2 regions of the Caulobacter sp. FG7 genome follow, and region 2 is predicted to be linked to the other one. Evidence: riboswitches for the same ligand, from Rfam matches in the RefSeq annotation. Region 2 holds a riboswitch; the other holds the start of a gene.
The links. A riboswitch is a leader RNA that binds a small molecule or an ion and turns the genes downstream of it on or off. The one in region 2 is predicted to bind glycine.
Positions count from the first base shown of each region.

Region 1 (3,986 bases), on a different contig from region 2:
GTCTGGCGCGGCCGGCGGGGGCGACGGCGCGCGCCAGATCCCTAGCGTCCCTAGAAGCGCATCCGCGCGCCCAGGGTCACGTAGCGACCGATGACGTCGTAGTAGGGCGAGTAGAGCGAGCCGATCGGCGGCGCCTTGTCGAACAGGTTCGTGGCGTTGGCGTAGAGCTCGACGTTGTAGCCGCCCACCTCAGGCAGCTTGGCGCGCACGCCCAGGTCGACATAGGTGTAGGCCTTGATGTGGCCGTTCACGAGATCGACGGTGTTGTTGTAGTTGCCGGGCGAGATGTAGCGAGCCCGCAGGTTGGCCCCGAACACCGGACCCGAATAGTCCAGGCTGCTGACGACGCGGAACTCCGGCACGCCCAGGCCGAACGAGTAGCCCTGCGAGCGGACGTAATCGATCTCGCTGACGCCGTCGTTGGTGGTCAGGTTGTTGACCCAGGTGCCGACGGTGCGCAGGCGCAGGCGGCCGTCCAGGCTCGAGTGCACGCGCGAAGCGTCCATCGAGTAGGACATCTCCACGTCGACGCCGTCGGTCTTGTAGTTCGACAGGTTGACGTAGGTGGAGACGATCCTGGTGATCGTGTTGGCGCCGTCGCGGGTGATCCGCGAGCACATGTCCTGGTTGCCGGCGGCGCAGCGGGTGACGATGTCCTGGGCGCCGATCGTGGTGATCACGTCGTCGATGTCGATGTTGTAGTAGTCGACCGAGACGTTGAAGCCCGGGATCTGCGGCGGCGAATAGACGAAGCCGGCCGTGAAGGTCTTGGCCGTCTCCGGCTGCAGCGCCTGGTTGCCGCCGCCGTTGGTCAGCACGTAGACGCTGGAGTTGGTCACCGGGTCGACGATGGTGTTGTAGCCGGTGGTGCTGGTGGTGAAGAGCTCGGTCAGGTTGGCCGAGCGGATGTCGCGCGACTGGGTGATCCGGCCCCGGAAGCCCGGGAAGAACTCGTTGGTGGCGCCCAGCTTCCACGACCAGATCGAGCCGGTGGTGTCGTAGTCGCTGATACGGGCCGCGGCGTTGACTTCCAGCTTGTTGAGCACCGGCACGTCGCGGACGACGGGCACCAGCACTTCGGCGAAGGCTTCCTTGACCGTGAAGCTGCCCGACATCGCCGAGAAGCTGAACGAGGTGAAGGCCTTGGCCGTGTCGAGCGCGCCGACCGAGCGGTCGACCGACTCCTTGCGGGCCTCGCCGCCGACGGCGATCGAGACGGGACCGGCCGGCAGCTCGAAGGGCTCGCCGCGCAGGCTGAAGCCGCCGACGTCGAGCTTGGAAGTCTCGCGCATGCTGGGCGTGCCGGTGACATAGGCAATGGCTTCGGCCGACGGCGCGCCTTCGCCGAACAGGTTGATCGGCACGCAGTTGCTGGTCGGGTTGGTCAGGGCGACGCGGCAGACGGCCTGGCCGGTGGTCGGGCTGATGACCGAGTCCACGGCGTTGGCGTAGTTCTGGGTCAGCAGGAACCCGGGGGTGTCGATGTTGTTCTCGTTCTCGCCGTGGCTGTAGTAGGCGCTCCAGCGCCAGCCGTCGCCGAACGAACCATCCAGCGCGATCGTGCCCTGGGTGGCCACGCGCTCGAAGTCGATGGTCGAGTACGACAGGTCGCTGTTGAAGCGGCCCATGGTGAATTGGGTCTCGCCGGCGTTGGCCAGGGCGGTGCGCACGGCGGTCGGCAGGAAGGCGTTGTCGGCCTTGATCGTCAGGTTGCCGCGGTTGTGGTCGCCGAACCAGACATAGTCGTTCCACATCCGCGAGTGGCGCAGTTCGGCCGTCAGCTTGACGCTGTCGGTCAGGTCGTAGGTGACGCTGGCCATGGTGGCGTAGCGGCGCTGGGGCGTGACCAGCGGCGACAGGTCGTCGTTCGAGGGGCCTTCGCCGCCGATCGAGTTGGTGCCGCTGACCGTGCCGTAGTCGAAGTCGCGCAGGCTGCCGTCGGGATTGAAGGCCTTGCCCTTCAGCACGCCCGACATGATCAGGCCGCCATAGGCCGCGTTCGAGAAGCCGACGTCGGGCGCCAGCTTGTAGCGGCCGTCGCCGTTGGGAACGGTGGCCCAGCGGCCGATGTTCGGACGGCTGTTCTTGGGAACGACGCCCTCGTTGTTGAGGAACTCGCCGCCGATCACGAAGTGGCCGCGGCCGTCGGCGAAGCCCGTACCCCAGGCGCCTTCGACGCGCACCTGCTCGGCGTCGTCAAAGGACGAGATGCCGCCCTCGACGCCCAGCTTTCCGCCAGTGAAGTTGCGGTCGATCATGATGTTGGCCACGCCCGCCACGGCGCCCGAGCCCCATGCGGCCGAGGCGCCGCCGGTGACGACGTCGACGCCCTTGACCAGCACGCTGGGCACGACGTTCAGGTCGTTCTCGCCCGAGAAACGGCGCCCGTCGATCAGCACCAGGGTGCGGCTGATGCCCAGGCCCCGCAGGTCGAGGGGGGCGTTGCCGGCGCCGGTGTTGGTGCCGGTGGTCTGGGCCGAGGTGGTGGCGCGGAACTGCGGCAGGTCGTTCAGGGCCGCGGCGATGTTCGGACGGGCGCCGACGGCCAGGTCGGCGTCGGTGACGCGGACCGTGGGGGTCGGGGCCTGGAAGCCGGCGCGGTCGATGCGCGAGGCGGTGACGACGATCTCGCCGACGCTGTCGTCGGCCTTGTCGCCCGAGGTCTGGGCCAAGGCGACGCCGTGCAGGACGAGCGCCGCGGGCAGGATGCTGGCGCCGATCAGCAGGGCGCGGCGGGAGTGACGTGAAAATGCCAAGTGAGATCCCCTCTCAAACATGCAGTCGACAGTCGCCCCCGCCCCGAGCCGTCCATGATCTGGACGGTCCAGGAGCCGCGATCCGCCAGCGACGCACCACGCGCCGCTCGCCAGATCGCAAGGCGTTCCTCTGCCCCCGCTGTCCTGTTGGCCTGAGAGATTCGGAACGCACCGCGCCCTTGCTCCTTCGGCGAGACGCCCCTCCTGAGAGGCGCGCCTGCTTTCCAGCGTCCTTGTGCTCCGCGGTCCTTTTGCCTGAGCGTTTCCGGGGCGGTTGCGCCTTCGGCGTCGGGTAGAACCTGATCTCTTCCGCAAGAGCAGGATCAGTTAGGCCGGGCGTTCCGATGTCGGCAAAGCCGCCGGAAGCGGCACGTTTTCGTCGCGACCGGACAGGTGCGCGGGCACGTTCTTCCTGACGATCAACCCTAGGGGTTCAGCCTTCGCCCGTCGGTTTCAGCCGATCGGGGGGCCGTGACAGGTCGGTGACAGCTTCGCGGCGCGGACGGCCGGAGTAAAAATGGGCTGGCGCTCGGCCTAGCGGGCCGATTTGCACAAATAAAGATCACCGATTGCCCAGACCAAGGGCACCTAGTCGGGTTCACCCCGGGCGCGACGCCAGCGGGCCAGCATGTCCTCGCGCCGTCCCTGGTCGAAATTGGCCAGCAGGGCCGGTCCGACCCGGATCGGTCGCCCTCCCGGCGGCGGAGCCGCGCCCAGCCCCTCGCGGATCGGGGTGAGCCGCGCCTGGGCCAGGCGCCGCTGGCCCTCCTCCGACATCAGGTAGTCGAGGAACAATCGCGCGGCCTTGGGATGCGGCGCGGCGCGCGTGATGAACGCCACCCGCGCGATCGACAGGTAGTAGTCGCTGGGCACGACATAGCCGATGTCCGGCCCCTGCCCTCGCGCCCACCAGTCGGCGTAGGAGCGGTTCATGTCGTAGGCCAAGAGGTGCTGACCGGCCGTGACGCTGGCCAGGATCGGCGCGCCGGGCACATAGAGGCCGGGATCCGAAGCGGCCAGGGCGTCGTACAGCGCCCAGGCGTCCGGATAGACCACCGTGTCGCTGGACATGTAGAGGAAGCCCACCCCGCTCTTCTCCGGGTCGTACATGGCGATCCTGCCGCGCCAGCGGTCCGGGTCGTCGCGCAGGGCCGCCAGCAGCGCGGCGTGGCTGCGCGGCACGTCCTGTTCTTTCAGGAGACGCTTGTTGTAGGCAAAGACGATCGGCTC
Region 1 is NZ_JBMDIW010000012.1:122,970-126,955, forward strand. It holds gene ACODR1_RS12055 (TonB-dependent receptor domain-containing protein) at 51-2,756, opposite strand; glycine riboswitch at 2,894-2,986, opposite strand; glycine riboswitch at 2,990-3,078, opposite strand; gene ACODR1_RS12060 (ABC transporter substrate-binding protein) at 3,345-3,986, opposite strand, start outside.
Region 1: it holds a riboswitch for glycine, as region 2 does, so the genes downstream of both, ACODR1_RS12055 (TonB-dependent receptor domain-containing protein) here and gcvT (glycine cleavage system aminomethyltransferase GcvT) in region 2, are expected to answer to the same signal.

Region 2 (3,986 bases):
ACGGTGGCGATGTCGCCTTCGACGGCGACCCATTCATGGTCCTTGGTGAAGCGCATGGTCTGGCCCTTTCGTTTTTGCTGGCGACGCGACGGACGCCAAAACCGGCGTCCACTTTTGGCTGTCGCGTCGGCTTAGAGTTTGCGGACGTAACGGGTGGGAACGAACGGGGAGGCGACGACCTCGGCGGCCGCCGGCTTGCCCCGGACGATGACTTTCAGGGTCGCGCCGATCACGGCGTAGGCCGGGGGCACGAAACCGATCGCGATGGCGCCGCCGAAGCTGGGGCCAAAGCCCCCGCTGGTGACCTTGCCAATGACGTTTCCGTCGGCGTCGGCGATGTCGGCGCCTTCGCGGGCCGGGGCGCCTTCCAGCACCTTCAGGTTCACACGGACGCGGGCCAGTTCGCCGGCCAGTTCCTTGGTGATCCGTTCGGCGCCCAGGAAGTCGCCGGCCTCGCGGCGGCTCTTGCCGACGGCGAAGTTCAGGCCCGCCTCGATCGGCGAGACCGTCTCGTCCAGGTCGTGGCCGTAGAGCGGCAGGCCCGCTTCCAGGCGCAGGCTGTCGCGGGCGCCCAGGCCGATCGGCTTGACCCGCTCGTCTTCCAGCAGGGTGTTCCAGATGCGGGCGGCGTCCGAGGCCGGGACCGAGATCTCATAGCCGTCCTCGCCGGTGTAGCCCGAGCGCGAGATGATGGCGTCGACGCCAAACGCGGTCAGGGCGCGGGCGTCCATGAACACCATGGCGGCGGCTTCCGGAACGTGGGCGGCCAGCACGGCGGCGGCCTGCGGGCCTTGCAGCGCCAGCAGCGCGCGGTCTTCCAGGCGCTCGACGCTGGCTTCACCGGCCAGGGTCTCGGCGATGATCTTGTAGTCGTTGTCCTTGCAGGCGCCGTTGACCACCACGAACAGCCCATCGTCGTCGGGACGGGCGGTCATCAAATCATCGATGATCCCGCCTTCGGCGTTCAGCAGCACGCCGTAGCGCTGCTTGCCGGCCTTCAGGCCCTGGTAGTCGGCCGAGACCACCTTCTCGAAGCTTTTCGCCGGGCTTGTTTCACCATTGGCGCCGCGGATGCGGGCCTGGCCCATGTGCGAGACGTCGAACAGGCCCGCGTGCTCGCGGGTCCAAAGGTGCTCTTTCAGCACGCCGTCCTTGTATTGCACGGGCATGGAATAGCCCGCGAACGGCACCATGCGGGCGCCGGCCGCCACGTGGGCGTCGAACAGCGGGGTCTTCTTGAGGTCGTCGGTGGACACGCGGCGGGCTCCGAAACGGGGTCGGCGACGGTTCCGGCTTCCGCCGGTTGGTCGCGCCCCCGCTGTCCCTTAGGCCTGAGAGATTCCGGCCCCTCTCCAGAGAGACCTTGCTCCTTCGGCGAGCCGCCCTTTCGGGAAGGCTTCTTTCCAGCGTTCCTAAACCCGCGCGGTCCTTTTGCCTGAGCGTTTCCGGGGCGGTTGCGCCTTCGGCCTCGGGACACGAATCCCGATGTCTCCCGCGAGGGTCAGGGGCTCAATGAGCGAGGGGCGGGGCCGAGTCAAGCGGGGTGGACGTCAGGTTGTCGGAGTACCCGGCGACGCCTCGATTCAAGGCGTGCAGCCAACCCTTGATCGTCATCCCGGGCGGAGGCGCGAATGCGCCGCAGACCCGGGACCCAGGGGCGACTGCATTGCGCCGGCCCCTGGGTCCCGGCTCTCCGCTACGCTGCGGCCGGGATGACGAGGTTTTGGAGTGAGCCGATAGAGGCTGGCGCCCCCTCAGTTCTTCTTCACCGCGCCGCCCTGGCCGATGAAGCCGATGATCAGGAACTGCAGCACGCTGCCCATCTCCACCCCGAGCAAGGCGATGCTGAGGCAGAGCTGCGGGCTGACGACGGGCCTTGCGATCTCGGGCGGGCCGCTGATGAAACTCCAGGCGAAGAAGGCGCAGACGATGATCGCGCCGATGACCGGGCCCAGGAAGGCCAGGTTGGCGCGGGCGCCCAGCCGTCTCCGCCCGATCAGCAGCAGGATGGCGCAACCGACCGCCTCGATGGCCGACCCGAGATAGTTCCAGAACGAGCCGAGCGGCGTCTGGGGCAGCGCCGAAACGCACAGCATGGTCAGCACGATCGCCAGGCAGCCGATCGTCCAGTAGCGGCGAACGCCGATGGGGCCTTCCTTCACTTGAAGGCGATCAGGCGTGCGGCATGGCCGCGCGCACCTGGGCGCGCAGCACGTCGATGGGGGCCAGGCCCGCGTCGGTCTTGAAGTGCCAGTAGGTCCAGCCGTTGCAGGCCGGAGCCGACTGCACCATGGCGCCGATCTTGTGGATCGAGCCGGTCAGGTCGCCCACCGCGATCGAGCCGTCGGGACGCACCTTGGCCGCGTGGGCGCCCTTGGCGCAGTAGAGGGTGTCGCCCGGATGCAGCAGGCCGTTCTCGACGATGGCCCCGAACGGCACGCGCGGCTCGGCGCGCTTGGAGCCGGTCATCTCCAGGTCCTGCGGCGCGATCGGCGTCACCTGGGCGATGCGGGTCTTGGCGTGCTCGATATATTCGGCCTCGCGCTCGATGCCGATGAACTTGCGGCCCAGGCGCTTGGCGGCGGCGCCCGTGGTGCCGACGCCGAAGAACGGATCCAGGATCACGTCGCCCGGCTTGGTGGTCGACAGGATCACCCGGTAGAGCAGGGCTTCCGGCTTCTGGGTCGGGTGGGCCTTCGCCCCGTCGGCGCCCTTGATGCGCTCCTCGCCGGTGCACAGCGGGATGGTCCAGTCCGAGCGCATCTGCACCTCGTCATTGGCCATCTTCAGGGCGTCGTAATTGAAGGTGTAGCGCTTGGCGTTCTGGCTCTTGGAGGCCCAGATCAGGGTCTCGTGGGCGTTGGCGAAGCGGGTGCCCTTGAAGTTGGGCATCGGGTTGGTCTTGCGCCAGATGACGTCGTTGAGGATCCAGAAGCCCAGGTCCTGCACCGCCACGCCGACGCGGAAGATGTTGTGGTAGCTGCCGATCACCCAGATCGCGCCGTCGTCCTTGAGCACGCGGCGGGCGGCCTTCAGCCACTCGCGGGTGAACTTGTCGTAGGCCGCGAAGCTCTCGAACTGGTCCCAATGGTCGTCGACCGCGTCGACCTTGGAATTGTCCGGACGCAGCAGGTCGCCGCCAAGCTGAAGGTTGTAGGGCGGGTCGGCGAAGATCAGGTCGACCGACTTTTCGGGCAAGGCGTTCATCGCCTCGATGCAGTCGCCCTGAATGATGGTTTCCGGCCCGAACGACATGTCCGCTTCCTTGCAAAACACCTAACGGAATCATGGAGTCCCGTGGTTACCCGGGAATGAACGGTCATGGTTAGCCACTGGTTAATCGCGATTCGAAAAGTGGTTAATGGTGGTTGATGTTCTGCAAATGTTCTCTATCGTGGACTCGACCGGGACGCGAAGGGCTCGGGCGCTTTGACGACGTTGGGGGGCGTGAGGGGGCATGGCGCTGATCCGCGGGTTCATCGCGTCCAGCCTCGACGGTCGCGTCGCCGACGCCGTTCCGAAAAGTGGATCCCGGCTACGGCGCCTTCATCGATCTGGTAGGCACCGTGGTCATGGGCCGGGCGACCTATGACCAGATCCCGAGCCTCGGCATGAGCTGGCCCTATGCCGGCAAGCGCGGCTTCGTCGTCACCTCGCGGCGGGGCGACCCGGTGCAGCGCGGGGTGCGGTTCTGGCGCGAGGGGCTGCCGGCCCTGGTCGACCGCCTGCGCGACCTCGACGACGGCGACGCCTGGGTGGTGGGCGGCGCGGGGCTGCTGGCCGCCTTCGCCGAACAGGGCGCGCTCGACCGCCTGTCGCTGCTGATCGCCCCTGTGCTGCTGGGCGAGGGCCCGCCGCTGTTTCCCGCCCGCGCCGGACCGCCCAGGGGCCTCGTCCTGCGCGGGACGGCCGCCCTGGCCATGGGCGTGGTGCGGCTGGACTACGAGCTTCTGCCGATCAAGGCGGGACGGGGAAGGGGCCGGGCG
Region 2 is NZ_JBMDIW010000008.1:4,636-8,621, forward strand. It holds gene gcvH (glycine cleavage system protein GcvH) at 1-56, opposite strand, end outside; gene gcvT (glycine cleavage system aminomethyltransferase GcvT) at 132-1,256, opposite strand; glycine riboswitch at 1,414-1,505, opposite strand; partial or broken gene ACODR1_RS08155 (hypothetical protein) at 1,611-1,715, opposite strand; gene ACODR1_RS08160 (hypothetical protein) at 1,755-2,162, opposite strand; gene ACODR1_RS08165 (site-specific DNA-methyltransferase) at 2,173-3,255, opposite strand; gene ACODR1_RS08170 (dihydrofolate reductase family protein) at 3,525-3,986, shown strand, end outside.